DNA from 3 places in the Dickeya parazeae Ech586 genome. Region 3 is predicted to be linked to each of the others. Evidence: predicted binding sites of a transcription regulator. Region 3 holds the regulator's gene; each other region holds the start of a gene.
What was found. Region 3 encodes CRP, which controls carbon source genes, mostly activating them, when cyclic AMP is high. Its sites were predicted from a motif close to ATGTGANNNNNNTCACAT; they were not measured.

Region 1 (7,236 bases), 1.5 Mb from region 3:
CAGAAAACAGAGGTGGTTAAGCCGCTCACGGATGGACACATTGTCGGTGCAATCCACCACGACATCGTGTTGCATCACGACGGCCTGTAGCGCGTCATCGTCCAGATTATCCTGAATCGGTGTTATCTGAACGTGTGGGTTGATGCGCTGCAAGGTCTGACGTGCAGACTCGACTTTGGGCATGCCAATGCGATCATCGCGATGTAATACCTGACGTTGCAGGTTGGACAGTGACACGGTATCAAAATCCAGCAGGGTGAGTTGGCCGACACCGGCTGATGCCAGATACTGAGAGGCGGCACAACCCAGCCCACCTAACCCGACAATCAATACCCGAGCGGCTTTCAAGCGCTCCTGTGCGTCAAAATCAAACCCGCGCAGGACGATTTGCCGGTTATAACGCAGGGTTTCTTCATCAGTCAGTTCAGGCAGCATCAGTAGTGGCTCTGTAGCAGTGAGTTGAAGGGTTCGACTTCCACCCATTCGCCCGCGTCAACACGGCCGCGCTCTGCTTCTAATACGATGAAACAGTTACCGAGACTGAAAGAACTGAACACATGCGAGCCTTGATGCCCGGTGGTACGCACTTCCAGGTCGCCCTGTTCGTTGCGGGTTAACACGCCGCGTTGGAAATCCAGTCGGCCGGGTGATTTTTTCAGCGGCGTTGCTGTTTTTACCCGGAAACGCGCCGGTAACGACCACCCGCTATGGCCGGACAACTGTGCCAGCAGAGGCTGTACGAGCTGGTAAAACGTCACCGCGGCGGAGACCGGATTACCCGGCAACCCGCAGAACCAGGCGTGGCTCAGCTTGCCGAAGGCAAACGGCTTACCGGGTTTGATGGCCAGTTTCCAGAAGCGGATATCTCCCAGCGCTTCCAGCATCTGTTTGGTGTAATCCGCTTCTCCTACTGATACGCCACCGCTGCTGATCACCACATCGGCAGACTGATCCGCCTGCTGAAAGACTTCACGCAGTGCTGTGGGGTCATCGCGCACGATGCCAAGGTCTATCACCTCATGGCCCAGTTGTTCGAGCATCAGTCGTACCGCAAAGCGGTTGGTATCGTAAATTTGCCCTGATTGCAACGGCTCGCCAACGGGTTGTAGCTCGTCGCCGGTGGAAAATAGCGCCACTCGCAGGCGACGTATTACCGATATGCTGGCAATACCCAGTGATGCCAGTAACGGCAATTCGGCCGTCCCTAGTCGCGTACCCGCAGGCAGAACCTGCGCCTGCTGCTGGATGTCCTCACCGATACGGCGGATATTCTGGCCCGGTTTCACCGCATGGGTGAAACGAATCCGGCCATCGGCCTCGCTTTGCGTTTCCTCCTGCATGACCACCGCGTCGGCACCGGCGGGAATCGCCGCACCGGTCATAATGCGGATACAACTGCCTGCAGGCCAATCCGTGTCAAACGGCGCGCCAGCAAATGCTTTACCTGCTACTGGCAACGGCTGGGCGGTGAGCTCATGACACCGCACGGCATAGCCGTCCATCGCCGAATTGTCGAATGGCGGCACATTGATAGGCGAGGTCACCGCGGTGGCGGTAATACGACCGGCAGCCTGATAGATAGAAACGGTTTCTGTGGCGGTAAGTGCGGAAACTTGCGTCAGCATGGCGTGCCGCGCTTGTTCCAGAGAGAGTAAACCCGAAGTATCCATGGCAGCTCCACACACCCGTTCGTTGCATGGCAGGGCAGGCAAAACAGGTATGACATTGATGTATCGATAGCGTGCCATTATGGCAGAAATCGACGGGGGGGAGAATGATGAGTATCAGAAGGGAAAAGGATAAAAAAACGCGGCCGAAGCCGCGTCTGAAAACGTGATTGCCCTGCAATCAGGGCAATCGGCACGCACTATCAGAACGAGGTGCGCTTGTAGGTACGGTACTGCGGATGCCAGAAGTTATGCGCAATCGCTTTGACCAGCGCATCTTCAGACGTCACTTCCGCCACACCCTGCAACTGGGCGGCTTTAGCCACTTCCAGCGCGATGTGTTTGGATACTTCCTGAATGGTGTCGACATCTGGCAGCAGTGCGCCTTCACCCTGATTCGCCAGCGGAGAGCAGTCAGCCAGCGCACGGCTGGATGCCATCAGCATGCCATCAGTAATACGTTTCGCGCCACTGGCCAACACACCCAGACCGATACCTGGGAAAATGTAGGAGTTGTTGCACTGCGCGATCGGGTAAACCTTGTCTTTGTGTTTTACCGGGGAGAACGGGCTACCGGTCGCGACCAGTGCGGCACCGTCGGTCCAGCGGATGATATCTTCCGGACGCGCTTCCACACGAGATGTCGGGTTAGACAACGGCATCACGATTGGGCGAGCGCAATTGCGGTGCATTTCACGGATGATTTCTTCCGTGAACAGGCCCGGCTGACCTGATACGCCGATCAGGATAGTCGGCTTGGCGTTACGCATCACATCCATCAACGAGATGGCGTCACGGGTGACGTCCCACTGAGCCAGTTTGTCGCTTTTCTGCACCAGCTTGCTCTGGAAGTCGAGCAGGTTAGGCAGTTTGTCGGTCAACAGGCCAAAACGGTCTACCATGAATACGCGGGCGCGGGCTTCTTCGTCGCTCAGGCCTTCAGACTTCATCTGTGCGATAATCTGCTCGGCGATACCGCAACCGGCGGAACCAGCACCCAGGAAAGCCACGGTCTGATCACGTAACTGGCTGCCTGCAGCACGGCTGGCGGCGATCAGGCTGCCCAGTGCTACGGCGGCGGTGCCTTGAATGTCGTCGTTGAAGCTACAGATTTCATCACGGTAGCGGTTCAGCAACGGCATGGCGTTGTTCTGTGCGAAGTCTTCGAACTGCAGCAGAACGTTCGGCCAGCGACGTTTCACCGCCTGAATGAATTCGTTCACGAATTCATAGTATTCGTCACCGGTAATACGCGGGTGACGCCAGCCCATGTACAGCGGGTCGTTGAGCAGTTGCGGGTTGTTGGTACCGACATCCAGTACTACCGGCAGGGTATACGCTGGGCTGATGCCGCCGCACGCGGTGTACAATGACAGCTTACCGATCGGAATCCCCATACCGCCGATACCCTGGTCGCCCAGACCCAGAATACGCTCGCCGTCCGTCACCACGATGACTTTTACGTTCTGTTTGGTGGCGTTTTGCAGCATATCGTCGATATGCTCACGGTTAGGATAGGAGATGAACAGACCACGGGCACGACGATAAATGTCGGAGAAGTGCTCACAAGCGGCACCAACCGTCGGCGTGTAAATGATCGGCATCATTTCGCTCAGGTGGTTTTCCAGCAGGCGGTAGAACAGGGTTTCGTTCGTGTCCTGGATATTACGCAGGTACACGTGTTTTTCCATATCGTTCTTGAATTCCTGATACTGCCGCCAGGCGCGTTCTGCTTGTTCTTCAATGGTTTCTACCGCTTCAGGCAGCAGACCGTGCAGGTTGAAGTGACCACGTTCTTCTTCGGTAAAGGCGCTGCCTTTGTTCAGAAGGGGAAACTCGAGCAGGAGAGGACCAGCATAAGGGATGTAGAGCGGACGTTTACTTTCGTATTCCAATTCCATGACTTTTTCGACTCTTTGGTAGCTGAAACCGGTTCGGGAGAACCAGCGGGAAGCGATCGATACCGGGATCTTAAAGTACCCAGCAAATATGTACAGGGATTGTTAATTAAAATAATTACAGATGACTTGCATATAAAAAATATGTGGGGGAAGTCACATAGATACAGCTTTCAGCGACCAACATAGACAGCCTCAAGGTGAGGATGCCGCCATCTCATTATTCCCACGATATTCTCACGATGAATAAGACGGCGGCGTCATGTCTTAATCGGCCAGCGCGCGATGCAGCGAAGTGCACCCTAACGAGGCCAGCAACGGTTGGGCCAGACTCCACTGACTGAGTGTGGCATGGCTTGATTCCACCAAAACCGCATGCTGAATGTCGCTGAATGCTTCGCCAGCCAGATTGACCAGATTCAGCGCGGCCTGTAACGGGGGCAGGCTGGGGTTGAACGCGGCGTTTTCCGCGTAGCGACCGGTATAGCGGTGGCCTTGCCGCGTCTCCAGCGCGATGCCGCTAAACGCTTTACTGTACGGCGCATGGCTGCGGTTGGCGGCGGCTAGCGCTAACTGACACAGCGTGTCATCCGTTGCCAGTGTTAATCCATTATCGATGGTATCCATCAACAGGGTGTTGATCGCCAGGTCTCGTGGGCCAAAGGCATCCGGCAGGTAATGGCCGAGCGGGGCCGCCGCGCGTCCCGGCAGACAAATACGCAATTCAGGTGCACTGTTCAGTTCATTCATGAACTGGCGGCAGTGACCACAGGGCGTGTAATTGACGGTCACCGCGCGCAACGCGGGTTCATCGCGCAACCAGGCGTGGCTAATCGCGCTTTGTTCGGCATGGATAGTCTGCTGTAACGGCAGGCCGTCAAACTCCATATTGGCGCCCCAGTAGAATGCGCCACTGACACCTTGTGCGATGGCACCGACGTGAAAATCAGACACTGGCGTCAGCGCGCAGGCGGCAGCCAGCGGCAGCAGGGCAAAGGCCAGCCCATCGGCGTCGAGATGGCAGTGGGCGCAAATCTGGCGGACGTCGTCAGCGGTTAGCATGGCGGCGAAATCGTCACGCGCCAGTATGGGTGCCAGTGCGGTTTGTAGCGTTGCAGGCAATTGCGTGAAGGCGTCATGAAAGCGTGCTTGCATGGTGGTTTCTCTTTCCCGGTTTACAAGGCGTACTGACCCAAGTGTGGACAGTGATACAGCTAATATTTGTGATTATTATCACTTTTAGAATGAAATGAATGAAAAAGAAATTACAAATGCGAGATATCTCGCAGGTTTTAAGCCAGTTGCAAGCAGGAAAAACAGACTGAAGGGGGGCGTTATGCCCCCATCAGACGGACGATCACCGGAAATAGGAATGGCGCGATCAGTGAAGTGATGATGCCGCAGATAACAAGAGCCAGCGAGCTGAAGGCACCCTCTTGAAAATCGACTTCCGCGCAGCGGGCGGTACCGAGTGCGTGTGACGCTGTTCCCATTGCCAGTCCGCGGGCAGATTTGGCGCGAATATTTAACCGATTTAATAACGCGTGGCCCATGACTGCGCCGACAATACCAACAAGAATCACACACAGAGCGCTGACGGCGGGAATGCCGCCGATAGCACTGGCAACAGCCATAGCGATTGGTGTGGTGACCGACTTTGGCAGCACGGAGGCGGCGATTTCCCGCGAAGCACCGAGCCACAAGGCAATCACGGTGCCGGAAATAATGGCGGTGACGCTACCGATAAAACAAACACTGATGATGGATTTCCAGCGCGCGCGGATTTGATGTAGCTGTTCATATAATGGAAAAGCCAGCGCCACCACCGCGGGTTGCAGTAGGCTGTTGAGGATGGCGCTGCCGCTAAAATAGTGACTGTAAGGGATATCCAGAACCAGCAGCAGCGGGATGATCACCAGCATCGAGACCAGCAACGGGTTCAGTAATGGCATTTTCAACGTTAACGCTACGTGACGGGCGCCAAAGAAAACCACCAGCGTCAGCGGTAGTGACCACCACAGATAATTCAGCATTATTTCTCTTCCTTCGTGTCTGTGGTGTTCCGGTCTGGTGCTACCCGATCACGGTGCATCATCTGGGTGGTGTAACCCACAACTGTCATGACCACAAATGTGCTGACCAGACAGGAAACGACGATGGGGCCGAACTGATCGCGCACAACGCCATAATAATTCATCACCCCCACCCCGATAGGCACGAACAGCAGTGCCATGTAGCGGATCAGTAACTGGCAACCCGGCTTGACCCAGCGCGACGGCAGAATTTGCGATGCCAGCAAGGCAAACAGCACCAACATGCCGAGAATGCTGCCGGGAATGGTAATCGGGAGTAGCGCGGATATCGCATTGCCAATAAACAGACACAGATAAATCAATGCGAAAGCGCGTAAATACTGCCAGCACAGTGTGATGGTATTGCGCATAGAGGAAAATCCTGAAGAACCGTTAAGATGATGATAACGCTAATGTCGCTAGTGTGCTACGAATCACAAAAATGAGAGGGGAGTTTCACCTCTGCCGTTCGGCTTTTCATGAATGACAGCAGATTGACTGGGGCGTGGATAGATTCAGATTGGCTGGGGGGAACAAGTCGCCGCCATGACGCCGGGGACGCCGGGACGACTTGTGTACCATTACGTTTGTTACGTTCGCTCCATCACATTGGTTCCATGCCATGGACTAAATAGCATGGAACCGTGACGGCGGCTCAGTGAGGCAGGCCATAACCGAATGGGAACAGCGGTTTTGCGCTGTCATAAGGCAGATCGGGCTGCTGGTTGCGCACCGCCGACATAGACGACGGCAGTTCAAACGGCAATTTTGCCGTATAAGCCGCGCCTGACATCAGCCGGTTGAGCAATACGCTATCGCTAACGCCAAAGTTGGCGACCACCGCACGGGTTTTATCCACCACATTGGTCAGGATGGCGGGGCGTTCCATATAGACGGTCACCAGCGTTGGCACTTTAGCGCTGGCGCGCACGATAGCCTGATAGTCCGGGTTGTCGTTGCGAAACGCCAGTGACCCCTCATGATGGCGGCTGCCGAAGAAAAAGTTCTTGTGTGGCTGTTCGTATGGCGTGTGGGTGCGGATCAGCGCTACGTCGGCCTGTTCTGGCGTATTCACGACGATAAAGCCAACCTCCTGTGCCGCGTTTGCCGCAATACCGTGCAGCCAGACCCGGCTGCCTTTACGCAGTGGTAACAGATTATTGTTTTGCAACAGGACCAGTGAGCGGGCCTGGGTGTCATCTGCCAGTTGTTGCCAGTCTGCTCTGCCGACGATGTCGTTGGCTTGTGTGGCATTAACGTAGGGGCGTTCGAATAATCCGGTCTGGAATTTCTGTTTCAGTATGCGGTTGACGGAGGTATCAAGGCGAGCTTCGCTCAGTTTGCCGTCCTGTACCGCCTGCACCAGCAGCGCTGAGTCGGTGACGCCGCCGAACTGATCAACCCCGGCATTCACGGCTTTGACGAAGCGCTCGGCGGGTGTCAGTTTCTCCACACCCCATGGCATACCGCGCGGCACTGGTTTTTCCCCCGGCTTCACGCCAGTCAGGCAATCGCCTTTGCAGTCGTTGGTGATAAGCCAGTCGCTGAGGATGACGCCATCAAAACCATACTGACCGCGCAGCAGGTCAGTGAGCAGGA
Region 2 (7,236 bases), 310 kb from region 3:
TTCGGTCATCAGCAGGATACCGACGATAAAGGCCGGCAGTGCGCGTGAGCCTTCCATGAACTCCGAGTTGGACTTACTGCGCAGGCGCAGGGTCAGCAAGGAGGTAAGCGCAATGTAGACGACAATTATCCCGACGATGATAAGTGTGTCTGTCAGATCAAAATGGTTCATGGTTTTCGATCCTGTAGGAGTAAGGGTAGGTTCTCATTCACTGTGAGAACGGTTTAATAATGGTGCGAATGGTCTCTTCGTCTTGTGCTGAGAACGCAATCGGGTAGCGGCTGACGCCGACGTCCTGCCCCATCAGTACCAGCGCTTTTTTCACCACGGCAGGTGAGAACGCCACCGCGTACAGCGTCTTACGCAGTTCGCTCACCTGCTCTTGTGCCTGGCGGGAGCCTTCGATGTCACCGGCGTGGAAACGGTGCCAGATTTCGCTGATGGCCTGTGGCGCCACGTTGGCCAGGCCTGAAATACAGGCGGAGCAACCGTCAACAAACCCCTGATGAATCAGCGAATCCGGGCCGTTGAGCACATCGCAGTTCGGCATATCTTTCACCGCCTGCAAGAAGCCGCTCAGGCTTTCGTAACTACCGGCGCTGTCCTTGATGCCAATAATGTTCGGGTGCTCGGCCAGCACGCGCACCGTTTCCGGTTGCAGCGTATTGCCGGTACGGGCCGGAATGTTGTACATGAACACCGGTACCGGCAGTGCGTCCGCCACCGCGCGGTAGTGGTCTATCAGTTCGCTTTGTTTGAGCGGCACGAAATACGGCGTGATGACGGAAACGGCATCCACGCCCAATGCGGCGATGCGCTTGCCGAGCTTGATGGTTTCACGGGTAGAGATTTCACCGATGTGTGCTACAACCGGTACTTTTCCGGCGGCTTCATCCACGCAGGTTTCGGTGACGGCCACTTTTTCGTCGGTGTGCAACACAAAGAATTCACCGTTGGTGCCGTTACAGAAAATGCCGTTGCCATAGCGCATCTGGCGTTGAACCTGCTGGCGCATGGCGGTGGGGCTGAATTCCCCCTGATGGTCAAAAGGCGTGACGATCGCCGTCAGTACGCCTGTAATCGCTTTAGTCATCGTTATTGTTCCTCGGTCTTTTTCATTATCCAGAGCGACGTTGTTAAAACGGATACGGTTGAATCACTCACTTATAATTTTTTAAAACAACAGGTTAGGCTGGTTGTTAAAACAACGTTGAATAAATGGCGTGGACATCCTGCGCCGTCACGGTAGTCGGGACATTTTTCATCAGTCGCTGTACCTGCAAGGCGGACTCCACCAGATATGGCAGGTGATCCGGGCTAATACCCAACTGTTGCAGCGACGACGGCAGATTCAGTCGTTTCACCAGCGCGGTGAAGTAATCCACCAGTGCAGCGGCTTTCTGTTCAGTGGAAAGCGACAGGTCGGCGTCTGGCAGCAGGTCATAAGCCTGCGCGAATTTTTCCGCCGCGGCGTGCTGGACGAAGCGCATGCACGGTGCCAGCAGAATGGCGTTCGCTACCCCATGAGGAATGTGGTACTTGCCGCCCAGCGGGTAAGACATGGCGTGGACCAGATGAGTACCGGAGTGGGCGATAGACGCGCCGCCGTAATAGGAAGCCCACAGCATGTTCAGGCGCGCTTCCAGATTAGAAGGTTCGTTCACCGCGGTTTCGATGTTGGCGAACAGTTTCTTCATGCCGATTAAGGCATAGTTGTCGGCCACCGGGTTGGCGATGGTGGCGGTAAAGCATTCGATCAGGTGACAGAGCGCATCAATGCCGGTTGAAGCAGCAATGTGCGCTGGCATGCTGGTGGTCAGTTCAGGTATCAGCGCCACATAATCCGGCAGCATTACCGGGGTGATAATCCCGACTTTGGTTTCTTTTTCCGGAATAGCCAGAATGGCGTTTGGCGTGGCTTCGGAACCGGTGCCCGCTGTTGTTGGGATCAGCAACGAGGTGGTGCGCCGTGTCGGTTTGCGACCTTCCAGCAGGCTATCAAGCGTGATGCCTTCTTCGCCGGCGCACAGCAGCGACAGCAGTTTGGCGACGTCCAGTACGCTACCGCCCCCGACACCGATCACCAGATCAGGCTGGGTGGCGGGCAATTGTTGCAAGACCGCCGCCACATCGTGCTGGCTGGGTTCGGCCGGCACGTTATCAATCAGGGAAAGGTGTGGCACGCTGTCCTTCAGTTGCGCGATCAGAGACTGAACCCCGGCCAGTCCCACGATGTTCCTGTCCGTCACCAACAGTACGTGCTGCCTGCCGCGCAGGAGGTAGCCCAGATCCTGGAGTGCCTGATAACCGCTGATGAGGGTGCTGTTGATATTCATACTGGTACCTTGTCTTTTTGCTGTGACTTCAGCTGGATAGGTCTGATTTTTTTCAATCACATTTCTATGCTGTGATGGAAAAAAATCGTTTTACTCGCATTGTGTGGGGTAATTTATAGGTGAAATTGGTTTTGAATAATTTGATGTTGCTCACATATAATCAATCATGATTCAATATAATCATTTTCAGGTAATCGAACTGATGGAGAGTGGGTATGCCGGACGGGCGTGATTTCACCCCAATCATGGTGGTGGCGGATGACTTCACTGGTGCGAACGATGCGGGCGTCGGTTTGGCGCTGCAGGGCGCGCGGGTGAATGTGATGTTTGACGTCACGGCTATCCATACCGGACAGACGGATGACGCGCTGGTGGTGAACACCGACAGCCGTGCTGTCACGGCTTCCGTGGCGGCGGAGCGTACCGCACAGGCGGTGGCGTTGTGGCGTAAAACCGGCGCACGCGGTTGGATCGTTAAAAAGCTGGATTCGACCCTGCGTGGTAACCCCGGCGCAGAAATAGAAGCGGCACTGAATGCGGCGGATCTGTCGCTGGCATTGATTGCGCCTGCTGCTCCAACGCTGGGGCGTGTCACCCGTGATGGGCAAGTGTGGGTACACGGCGTGTTGCTGACGGATACCGAATTTGCCAGCGACCCGAAAACGCCGGTACGTTCAGCATCCATCGGTAAACGACTGGCGGAGCAAACCCAACTGGCTCAGGCGGCGTTGTCGCTGGACGAGGTGCGTGGCGGCAATCTGGCGGCTCGACTGCAACAGCTCAGTGATAGCGGTGTGCGGCTGGTGGTGCTGGATGCCGAGAGTCAGCAGGATCTTGACCATATTGTTGCGGCCGCCGCTCAATTGGCAGAAAAACCGCTGCTGGTGGGGTCTGCCGGGTTGAGTGAAGCGCTGGCACAGTATCTGTCGTTTCCGGCACCGTGTCGGTCGTTGCTGGCGGTGATTGGTTCGATGAGTGAAATTGCTCAATTGCAGATTAAGGCGGCCGGTCAACGCCCCGACGTGCGGTTAATCGATATAGACATCGCCGGGTTACTGACGGCGGATGACGGTTTGCTAGTGCAAATCAGCCAGCAGGCGGTGGCTGTGTTGGCCGCAGGACAGCACTGCGTGCTGCGCACCTGCCGTGACGATAATCAGCGATTTGAAGTGGACAGTCTGTGCCAGCGCTACGGCATGAGCCGTCAGCAACTGGGGGAGACCATCAGTCGCCAGCTGGGTGAACTGACGCGGCGTATCGTGCAGCGTCAGCGACCGGGCGGGCTCTATTTATCCGGCGGGGATATCGCCATTGCGGCCGCGACCGCGTTACAGGCCAGCGGATTTCATATCAAAGGACAGATTGCTTCCTGCGTCCCCTGGGGACGTTTGCTCGACAGCCTGGTGGGTGACATTCCCGTCATGACGAAAGCGGGCGGGTTTGGCGATGAGGCCACCCTGCTGAATGTATTGCGTTTTATTGAGGAGAGCGTGTGTGAGTAAAATTATTGCGGTAACTATGGGCGACCCGGCGGGCATCGGCCCGGAAATCATCATCAAGTCGTTGGCCGAAGGCGAACTGTCCGGCGCACCGGCGGTGGTGGTGGGCTGCGTACAGACGCTGCGCCGTATTCTGGCGTTAGGCGTTGTGCCGCAGGTGGAGCTCAACGAAATCGAACGGCCTGCCGATGCGCATTTCGCTCCCGGCGTTATCAACGTGATCGACGAGCCGCTGGCTGACCCGCAGGGTCTCAAACAAGGCGTGGTACAGGCGCAGGCGGGCGATCTGGCGTACCGTTGCGTGAAACGCGCCACCGAGCTGGCGATGGCGGGTGAAGTCCATGCGATTGCCACCGCGCCGCTCAACAAAGAGGCGCTGCACTCTGCCGGTCACCTCTACCCGGGGCACACCGAGTTGCTGGCGAAGCTGACCCACAGCCGTGACTATGCGATGGTGTTGTACACCGATAAACTGAAAGTGATTCATGTCACGACCCATATTGCGTTGCGTAAATTCCTGGATACGCTTAACCGTGATCGGGTTGAAACCGTGATTGCGATGGCGGATACCTTCCTCAAACGTGTGGGCTATCAGGCGCCGCGCATTGCGGTTGCCGGGGTGAATCCGCATGCGGGTGAAAATGGCTTGTTCGGCGATGAAGAGATTACTATTGTCGGTCCGTCCATCGAGGCGATGAAAGCCAAAGGCATCGACGCGTACGGCCCGTGCCCGCCGGATACGGTGTACCTGCAGGCATACGAGGGGCAATACGACATGGTGGTGGCGATGTACCACGATCAGGGACATATTCCGCTTAAACTGCTGGGCTTTTATGATGGTGTGAATATCACCGCCGGGTTGCCGTTTATCCGCACCTCAGCGGACCACGGTACCGCGTTTGATATCGCCTGGACAGGTAAAGCGAAGTCTGACAGCATGGCGATCTCCATCAAACTGGCGATGCAACTGGCCTGATATAATCGCGGATATGGAGCCTGTTGAAGATGTCGTGGGGTGCAACATTGACTGATACGTTACGCGTAAATGGAGAGCGAGTGAGAGGACAAAGCCGTCTTGATCAGATTCTGGATTATCTGAAAAGCCATAATCTGGTGACGGTGGATGAACTTGTGACGGTCATTGATGCGTCCCCGGCGACCATTCGCCGCGATTTGATCAAGCTCGACGAGCAGGGCGTCATCAGCCGTAGCCACGGCGGGGTGACGCTCAACCGGTTTATCCCTTCTCAGCCGACAACCAATGAAAAGCTGCAGCGCAGCCTGGCGGAAAAGCAGGCCATCGCCCGGCAGGCGGCGACACTGGTGCAACCGGGAAATGCAGTGGTGCTGGATGCCGGTACCACCATGCTGGAACTGGCGCGTAACCTGACGCATTTGCCGCTGCGGGTGATCACCGCCGATTTGCAGATAGCGCTGTTTCTCTCTGAGTTCAAGCAGATAGAAGTGACGATTATTGGCGGGCGTATCGACGACAGCAGCCAGTCCTGCATTGGTGAGCACGGTCGTCGTTTGTTGCGCAGCGTCTATCCGGATATTGCCTTTATCAGCTGTAACTCGTGGAGCCTGGAGAAAGGCATCACCACCCCCACGGAAGAAAAAGCGGGCATCAAACAGGATCTAGGCATGAACGCCAGCCGTCGGGTGTTGCTGGCAGACAGCAGCAAATACGGCGCTTACTCGCTGTTTTGCGTATCTGCGTTGACTGAACTGACCGATATCATCACTGACAGCGGCCTGTCGCCAGAGGTGGAACGTCAGTTACGTGCGCAGCCGTTTACGCTGCAACTGGTGAGCGTGGCGAGCCGCTGAACGGCGGCTTCCCTTCTTGCTCTGTTCTCTTCACACGTTTTTCCTTTCGTATGCTTTAGCGTTTCGATGTCCTCCGGCTCATGCGTACGGCGACTTTGGTTAACGGAAATCGGCATATGTTCCGCCGTCATCGTGTGTCAGGATGCAGGTTTATACCGGCAATCTACAAGGAGATGACGATGGGGATTACCCGCCTGAATCACGCGGTGTTGTATGTGTCCGACGTGGAGAAAAGCACCGCATTTTATCGTGATACGTTAGGGTTTCGCCCCAAGCCGGGCGGCAGTCAGGCCGTATTTACCCAGGCAGCGGAATCGGATAACGATCATGACCTGGCGCTGTTCGCTAAAAATCTCGGTCAGCAGCGGGCTGGCGTGTTTCGCGCCCATGGCGAGCAACCTGGCGAACATGAGCCACCGGCGGGGTTGTATCATTTGGCGTGGGAGGTGGATACGTTGCACGAACTCAAGCGGATTCGTGACCGGCTGGCGCAGGACGGACGGCTGGGGCTGGAGGAAGATCACGGCGTACATAAAAGCGTATACGGCCACGATCCGGATGGCCTGCTGTTTGAGGTCACCTGGTTTATTCCTGCTGATCAACTGACACCTGCGGATCGTAACGCCCGAGGCATTCAGCCACTGGATTTCGACAAAGAACTGGCGCGTTTTGGCTAACCCGGTATAACGGGCATAGGCTGAGTCGTCTCAGCCTATTCAGCCTATGTGCCTATTATTTATCCCATTTAGCTTTGGGCGGCTGATAAGACAGCGCTTTATCCCACACCGCTTCGGGGCTGTCTGAGACGATCAGCATGTCGAGGTAATCCTGCTTCATGAAGCCATCGCGCACGGTGCGGGCGACAAAATCGATAAAGCCATCATAGTAGCTGTTGACGTTGAACAGGATGCAGGCTTTGTGGTGCAGACCCAACTGCGCCCAGGTCCACTGTTCGATAATTTCTTCCAGCGTACCGGCACCGCCCGGCAACGCGATGAAAACATCCGCCAGTTCAGCCATTTTCGCTTTGCGCTCATGCATGTCTTCGGTGATAACCAGTTCAGTGAGCGTCGGGTGCGCCAGCTCCTTGTTCACCAAATGCTTAGGAATAACCCCGGTTACCTGACCACCACAGGCCAGTGCCGTATCCGCCACCAGTCCCATCAGGCCCACTTTCCCACCACCGTAGACAATGCTGGCGTTTTGGCTGACCAGATAGCGGATGAGAGATTGCGTCTGTTGCTGATAAATCGCGTTGTTACCGGGAGCGGAACCGCAAAATACGCCGAACTTCAACATAGTATTCCTTCTGTGGCCTGAGTTGATCGATGCTGTCTGTCAGATGACGGCGGGAGCGAGTGTGCTATGCCTTCGCACGATGAACCGGAGCGTTATCGCGCTATCAGCATAATCGAAACCGGTATGAGGGGCTATCGGACGATAATCAGATTGGATAATAAGCAGATAGTGAGTGAGGTGCTGGCTGGTACGGTGACAAGAGGTACTTTCCGGGTTGCCCGGCGGTACCGGGCAACCTGATGACTACTTACTTACTCGCTTACTTCATGCCA
Region 3 (7,236 bases):
CTGGCTGCGTCAGACGCTGGGTGACGTCCCCACCGTCGCGGCGGGGTTTTCTCTGGGTGGGAATATGCTGGCTTGCCTGCTGGCGCAACAAGGTGCGTCCTGCCCGTTGGATGCCGCGGCGGTGGTATCCGCGCCATTGATGCTCGAGCCGTGTAGCACTCGTCTGGAACAGGGTTTTTCACGCCTCTACCAGTTCTATCTGCTGAATTCACTGCGTCGCAACGCCTTGCACAAGTTGGCGATGTACCCCGATTGCCTGCCGGTGTCCGCCAGTCGGTTACGTCGGGTGCATCGCCTGCGAGAGTTTGACGAGCTGGTCACATCACCGCTGCACGGTTTCACCGACGCAACCGATTATTACCGACGCAGCAGCGCCCTGCCTTTACTGCCGCGTATCCGCCAGCCATTACTGGTCATCCACGCCAAAGACGACCCGTTTATGACGCCGGAAGTCATCGCTGATGTCTCGCAACTCCCGACCAATATCGACTACCAGTTGACGGAACATGGCGGTCATGTCGGTTTTGTTGGCGGATCCTGGCGACAGCCTGAATTGTGGCTGGAGCACCGTATTCCCGAGTGGTTTACCCCTTATCTGGAGCAGCACGCATGATCATTCCCTGGCAAGAACTGGCACCGGAAACACTGCAAAATCTGATTGAATCGTTCGTCCTGCGTGAAGGCACCGACTACGGCGAGCAGGAGCGCACACTGGAAGAGAAAGTGGCAGATATACGTCAGCAACTGGCGCACGGCGAGGTCGTCCTGGTGTGGTCGGAATTGCATGAAACCGTCAATATCATGCCCCGCCGCCAGCTCAGCAATAATGAACGGTATCAGCCCTGAATCAATCGCTTAAAAACGTAAATTGCCGTGTCAGTGTGCGATAAACATGCTAACAATGATCAGATCTAACATGGATCAGATATAACATGGCCTGATGGCTCTGCACGGCATAGCCCTTACTCATCGAATGATGACTTCACCGAAGATTGCCCTACACATCGGAGGTTACACACCATGTCGCACCAGCACCCGATTATCGCGGTCACCGGCTCCAGCGGCGCGGGGACCACGACCACCAGCCTGGCGTTTCGCAAGATATTCCAGCAACTGAATCTGCGCGCCGCGCTGGTGGATGGCGACAGTTATCACCGCTATACCCGACCGGAAATGGATATGGCGATCCGCAAGGCACGGGATCTGGGGCGTCACATCAGCTATTTCGGGCCGGAAGCCAACGACTTCTGCCAACTGGAAAACACCTTTATCGAATACGGTCGTAGCGGCACCGGACAGACCCGCAAATACCTGCACACCTATGATGAAGCCATCCCCTACAATCAGGTGCCGGGGACTTTCACGCCCTGGGAGCCGATGCCAGAGCCGACCGACCTGCTGTTCTACGAGGGATTACACGGCGGCGTGGTCACCGCGCAGCATGATGTTGCCCGGCATGTCGACCTGCTGGTCGGTGTGGTGCCGATAGTCAACCTGGAATGGATTCAGAAGCTGGTACGCGACGTTAACGAACGCGGTCACTCCCGCGAGGCGGTGATGGATTCCGTCGTGCGCTCGATGGAAGACTACATCACCCATATTACCCCGCAGTTTTCCCGCACCCACATCAACTTCCAGCGGGTGCCGACGGTTGATACCTCTAACCCGTTCGCCGCCAAAGCCATTCCCTCGATGGACGAAAGTTTCGTGGTGATCCACTTTCAGGGTCTGGACCGCATTGATTACCCCTACCTGCTGGCCATGTTGCAGGGCTCGTTCATTTCCCACATCAATACGCTGGTGGTACCGGGTGGCAAAATGGGGCTGGCGATGGAGTTGATCATGATGCCGCTGGTGCAGCGGTTGATGGAAGGCAATAAAATCGACTGACACCGGCGATAAGAGCGATGATAAGCGCCGATAAACCGGCGCTTAACGACGCGGTGGCCAGGACAGCACACCACCGCGAGCAGAGGTGTTTAATCCAGCGCGATCACTTCATGGCTGTGGGTGATGTTCACGGCTTTTCCCAGCATCAACGCCACAGAGCAGTATTTTTCGGCTGACAGCGACACCGCGCGCTCCACGGCTTTATCGCCCAAGCCCTTGCCGGTGACGATAAAATGCAGGTTGATGGCGGTGAACAGGCGCGGTGCCTCCTCACGGCGTTCAGACGTCAGGCGGACTTCACAATCCACCACGTCATGACGGCCTTTTTGCAGGATAGACACCACATCGATGGCGCTGCATCCGCCTGCGGCCATCAGTACCATTTCCATCGGGCTGGGCGCTTTATCGCCTGCGTTGCCATCCATCAGCAGTTGATGTCCGGAAGCGGATTCACCAAGAAACGTTAACCCTTCAACCCATTTCACCCGCGCCTGCATAATTTTGTCCTCAATCAATTATTTTTGAAATTTTACATCGCTTATGTACAAAAAAGCCTGATAATCAGAGCTTAATCATGCTGAAGCGAGACAACACAAGACACTACACTCAACCTGTGTTACAAACAAAAGCGTAAACCGGCATGTGTTGTTGAGCCGATGCCTGACCCACCACCGGCTTACTGGCGTCATCTGATAGACAGCCTCAGTATATTCCCTGACGTCATTCCGCCAGGACGGAATTGAATTATAACTATGTTATCACGCCGTACAGGGAACTCTGAGCCCTGTGATTTGCGCAGTGAATTAACAACAGAGGATAACAGCGAATGGTTCTCGGCAAACCGCAAACAGACCCGACTCTCGAATGGTTCCTTTCTCATTGCCACATTCACAAGTACCCATCGAAGAGCACCCTAATCCACCAGGGTGAAAAAGCAGAGACGCTTTACTACATCGTGAAAGGCTCGGTTGCCGTGCTGATCAAGGATGAAGAAGGCAAGGAAATGATTCTGTCTTATCTGAATCAGGGCGATTTTATTGGCGAACTTGGCTTGTTTGAAGACGGGCAGGAACGCAGTGCGTGGGTCCGGGCGAAAACAGCCTGTGAAGTTGCTGAAATCTCCTATAAAAAATTCCGCCAGCTCATCCAGGTCAACCCGGACATTCTGATGCGCTTGTCCTCACAGATGGCACGTCGTCTGCAGGTGACCTCGCAAAAAGTCGGCAACCTGGCGTTCCTCGACGTGACGGGCCGCATCGCGCAAACCCTGCTTAATCTGGCCAAACAGCCGGACGCCATGACCCACCCGGATGGTATGCAGATCAAGATCACCCGTCAGGAAATCGGCCAGATCGTCGGCTGTTCCCGCGAAACTGTCGGCCGCATTCTGAAAATGCTGGAAGACCAGAACCTGATCTCCGCCCACGGTAAAACCATCGTGGTATATGGTACTCGCTGATTTATCATCAGCTAGCTTGTAGACGTGAAAAGAGCGTGCCACATGGCACGCTCTTTTCACTTCAGCTAAAGGCGGCAACCGCGATTACGCGCCCTTCACTACCTGCGCCACGGCTTTTTCAAACAGTGCCATCCCCTGGTCGATCTCTTCCGGGGTGATCACCAGCGACGGCACAAAACGGATCACATCCGGCCCTGCCACCAAAATCATCAACCCCAGATCTGCCGATGCCGCCAGAAAATCACGGGCGCGGCCATGCCAGGCCGGTTTTAGCTGTGCGCCCAGCAGCAGGCCCATGCCACGGATTTCATCAAAAATACCGTACTGGGCGTTGATGCGCTCAAGCGCAGACACAAAACGCGCATGGCGATCGACCACGCCGGACAGCACTTCCGGTGTATTGATCACATCCAGCGCCGCTTCCGCCACCGCGCAAGCCAGCGGGTTGCCGCCATAGGTGGTGCCGTGTGTCCCAACCGCCATCACCGACGCAATCTCTTCCGTGGTCAGCATGGCGCTGATCGGGAAACCGCCGCCCAGCGCTTTCGCGGTGGTCAGAATATCCGGCGTGATGCCGTAGTGCATATAAGAGAACAGCTTACCGCTGCGGCCCATACCACACTGTACTTCATCAAACACCAGCAGCGCCTGATACTGATCGCACAGCTCACGCACCCCCTTGAGGAACGCCGGTGTCGCTGGCGTAATACCGCCTTCGCCCTGAATCGGCTCCAACACCACGGCACAGGTGTGGTCATCCATTACTGCTTTGACCGCGTCCAAGTCGTTGAACGGCACGTGCACGATATCCGCCGGTTTCGGGCCGAAGCCATCGGCATATTTCGGCTGACCACCGACCGACACGGTAAACAAGGTGCGACCATGAAACGACTGGTAAAACGAGATTATCTTGGTTTTGTACGGGCTATGACGGGTAATGGCGTAATGCCGTGCCAGTTTGAACGCCGCTTCATTGGCTTCTGCACCGGAGTTGGCGAAAAACACACGATCGGCAAACGTGGCGTTGATCAGTTTGGTCGCCAGACGCAGCGCCGGTTCGTTGGTGAATACGTTGCTGGTGTGCCACAGGGTTTCACCCTGCTCTTTCAACGCCGCCACCAACGCCGGATGGCAATGTCCCAGCGCCGTTACCGCGATGCCGCCGGAGAAATCGATATATTCTTTGCCCTGCTGATCCCAGACACGGCTCCCTTTGCCTTTTACCGGCACAAACTGCGCGGGTGCATAAACCGGAAGAATTACCTTATCGTAAGTATCCCGTGTTACTGCTGCTTTCTCTGTCGCCATTTGCTGCCCCGTTGTCATATCCCGTAGTGTGGAGTGAAGATTTTAAGTGAAAATATAATCAATAAATATGCATAAAAAATCAAAAATAGGCAATCGCTAATCCGATACACCCGTCCTGACCTGCGCTATCCGACTATAAATCAAGGAAATTTTTCAATAGCTGATGCCCTTGCTGGCTGAGGATGCTTTCTGGATGAAACTGCACACCTTCCAGCGGCAACGAGCGATGACGTATCCCCATGATCTCGTCGATATCACCGTCAAACTCAGTCCATGCAGTGACCTCAAAACAGTCAGGCAGCGTATTTTTTTCCAACACCAGCGAATGGTAACGCGTGACAGTGAGCGGGTTTGCCAGCCCGGCGAACACACCGCGCCCGGTATGCCGTACCGGCGAGGTTTTGCCGTGCATCACCTGACGGGCGCGCACCACCTGAGCGCCAAATACCTGTCCCAGCGCCTGATGCCCCAGGCATACCCCCAGAATCGGCAGTTGACCGGCAAAATGGCGAATCGCCGCCAGCGAGATCCCTGCGTCATCCGGTGTACAGGGGCCGGGAGAAATCACCAGTCGTTGCGGCGATAACCGCTCAATGTCTGCCAGCGTCAGCGCATCATTACGCCTGACCAGCACCTCTGAACCCAGTTCGCAAAAATACTGGTACAGGTTGTAGGTAAAGGAGTCGTAGTTGTCGATAAGTAGCAGCATATAATATTTAAATTACTGATATGTAATAAGTAAACTACGGAAATCACTCTGCGATACCCACAAAAATACCCGCAATTTTTCTTATTTGGCGAAAAATCTGCAATAGCAGGATAGCGTCTGGCACCGCACCCGCCCCCTTTTTGGGGAGGGGGCGGGCGCTCCGTGGCACTATCTATGAAGATGGATTTTCCTTCGTGTCGTAAAACGACAGGATCATTTCTGCCAAATCATCTTCTACCGTATAAAAATAACAGGCAGGAACATGCAGCACAGCAGCCAGTCGGCGCGCCAGCTCAAAATCTGGCGTGTGAATCCCACGCTCATATTGATTCATGCGAGCGCTGGCTGTCGCTTCGTCTATCCCGGCAAGAATGCCTAAGCGCTCCTGAGATAATCCCGCCATGAGCCGGGCCGCCTTTAAACGATGAGGTAACATGAGAATCCCGCATTGTGACGTGATTGAGGTGATTCTCAGTGGTGTGCATTGAAAATATACTAAGCAATACTTAGTATTGATCCATGCTTACCAGATAAGGCGTAAAGATTATATGAAGCAAGGGAACGACTGGCATCAGGCGGATATCATCGCCGGCTTGCGCAAGAAAGGCACCACGCTGGCCGCGCTATCCCGTTCTGCGGGACTCAGTTCTTCCACACTGGCGAATGTGCTGGTACGTCCCTGGCCGAAGGGGGAATGGCTGGTTGCCACCGCGCTGGACAAACATCCCGCTGAAATCTGGCCCAGCCGCTATTTTGATGAAACGGGTACATTGATTGACAGAAAACGCCGTATCAGGCAGGAAAGGGGTAAATAGCGTTCATGCTGGTAAAGCGGTTTTCTGTGCTGACTCCCCCACCTTTCCCCCACCTTACCGCGTAATACGCTTCCCCCACCGGATGACGGCAGAAAAACAATAAATCATTGATATACAGTAAGTTAATTATTCTCCCCCCACTTAGGGTATATAGGCATCCGGGAAGTGGGGGAAGTCGCCAGATACCATAGCCTGATACCCTGTTTCCCCCACATTTCCCCCGTTTATTCCCCCACGTTACCGCGTTTTGATAATGGCACGATGTTTTCACCATCCAGCGCGATCAGGTCATCCTTGACGAGTTTATCCAGCCAGCGGGTAAACTTTTTGGAGACATCAAACCCCATCGCCCGCATATCGTCGCGCACCAGTGCGCGGGTGCAGCCATCTCCACTGGCCGTGCGCGAGCGGATCGCTTCCCACAGCGCTACATGGTTATCCGTCAGCCGGGTGATCCCACTGAGCGCCGGGTCAGCGTCGGTCGGATCATCGCGGACTTCCCGGCCTTCATCCCGCAGAACCAGCGACGTGACCGGCTCGCCGTCATCGTCCACGTACAGATTCACCGCCGTCAGGTCGTAGGCCCGGCGTGGTGGCTCTTCAGCGTCCTTCATCTTGGTGCAGGTCAGGATCAGCGCCTGCCCATCGGCCTCGCGGCGCACATTAAACTCCACGTCCAGCGCAGCCCGGAAGGCGCTGGAGCCGCGAGCGCCTTTGTCCTGATCTTTGCCGGAGTGATGAATAATCAGTACCGTGGCCTGCGTGGCCGCCTTGATGTAGTCGCAACCCTGAATAAACGCCCCCATGTCTTTAGCGGCGTTTTCATCCGAACCGCCAAAGCAGCGGGCCAGTGTATCCAGAATGATCAGCCGTACTGCCATCCCGGTGGCGGCCTGCACGTCATGGGCGGCCTTGATCACCTGCTCCACGCTGTCGGGACTGGCCGGGAATACCGGGCAGTCAACGCGGTAGAGCGCATCAATCGGGCTACGGTCGTTCAGCGTTTCCTCCCACGCCCGAATGCGGCGCGGTACGCCGATCCCGCCTTCGCCTAC

Region 1: the regulator CRP is predicted to act here: its motif matches at 4,787-4,804, upstream of cdd (cytidine deaminase).
Region 2: the regulator CRP is predicted to act here: its motif matches at 2,475-2,492, upstream of DD586_RS17375 (iron-containing alcohol dehydrogenase).

The regions. Positions count from the first base shown of each region.
Region 1 covers NC_013592.1:2,804,073-2,811,308, reverse strand. The annotation lists gene moeB (molybdopterin-synthase adenylyltransferase MoeB) at 1-435, opposite strand, end outside; gene moeA (molybdopterin molybdotransferase MoeA) at 435-1,670, opposite strand; gene DD586_RS12330 (NAD-dependent malic enzyme) at 1,871-3,568, opposite strand; gene cdd (cytidine deaminase) at 3,833-4,720, opposite strand; gene DD586_RS12320 (CidB/LrgB family autolysis modulator) at 4,900-5,598, opposite strand; gene DD586_RS12315 (CidA/LrgA family protein) at 5,598-6,008, opposite strand; gene DD586_RS12310 (glycoside hydrolase family 3 protein) at 6,293-7,236, opposite strand, start outside.
Region 2 covers NC_013592.1:3,986,067-3,993,302, reverse strand. The annotation lists gene DD586_RS17385 (sodium:solute symporter family protein) at 1-171, opposite strand, end outside; gene DD586_RS17380 (dihydrodipicolinate synthase family protein) at 209-1,093, opposite strand; gene DD586_RS17375 (iron-containing alcohol dehydrogenase) at 1,200-2,336, opposite strand; gene dtnK (D-threonate kinase) at 2,552-3,838, shown strand; gene DD586_RS17365 (D-threonate 4-phosphate dehydrogenase) at 3,831-4,811, shown strand; gene DD586_RS17360 (DeoR/GlpR family DNA-binding transcription regulator) at 4,841-5,665, shown strand; gene DD586_RS17355 (VOC family protein) at 5,845-6,342, shown strand; gene DD586_RS17350 (LOG family protein) at 6,398-6,964, opposite strand; gene DD586_RS17345 (metal ABC transporter substrate-binding protein) at 7,224-7,236, opposite strand, start outside.
Region 3 covers NC_013592.1:4,292,016-4,299,251, forward strand. The annotation lists gene DD586_RS18725 (hydrolase) at 1-613, shown strand, start outside; gene DD586_RS18730 (YheU family protein) at 610-846, shown strand; gene DD586_RS18735 (phosphoribulokinase) at 1,021-1,890, shown strand; gene DD586_RS18740 (OsmC family protein) at 1,980-2,387, opposite strand; gene crp (cAMP-activated global transcriptional regulator CRP) at 2,717-3,349, shown strand; gene argD (bifunctional acetylornithine/succinyldiaminopimelate transaminase) at 3,434-4,657, opposite strand; gene DD586_RS18755 (aminodeoxychorismate synthase component II) at 4,791-5,366, opposite strand; gene DD586_RS18760 (helix-turn-helix transcriptional regulator) at 5,539-5,802, opposite strand; gene DD586_RS18765 (helix-turn-helix domain-containing protein) at 5,915-6,181, shown strand; gene DD586_RS22320 (helicase RepA family protein) at 6,406-7,236, opposite strand, start outside.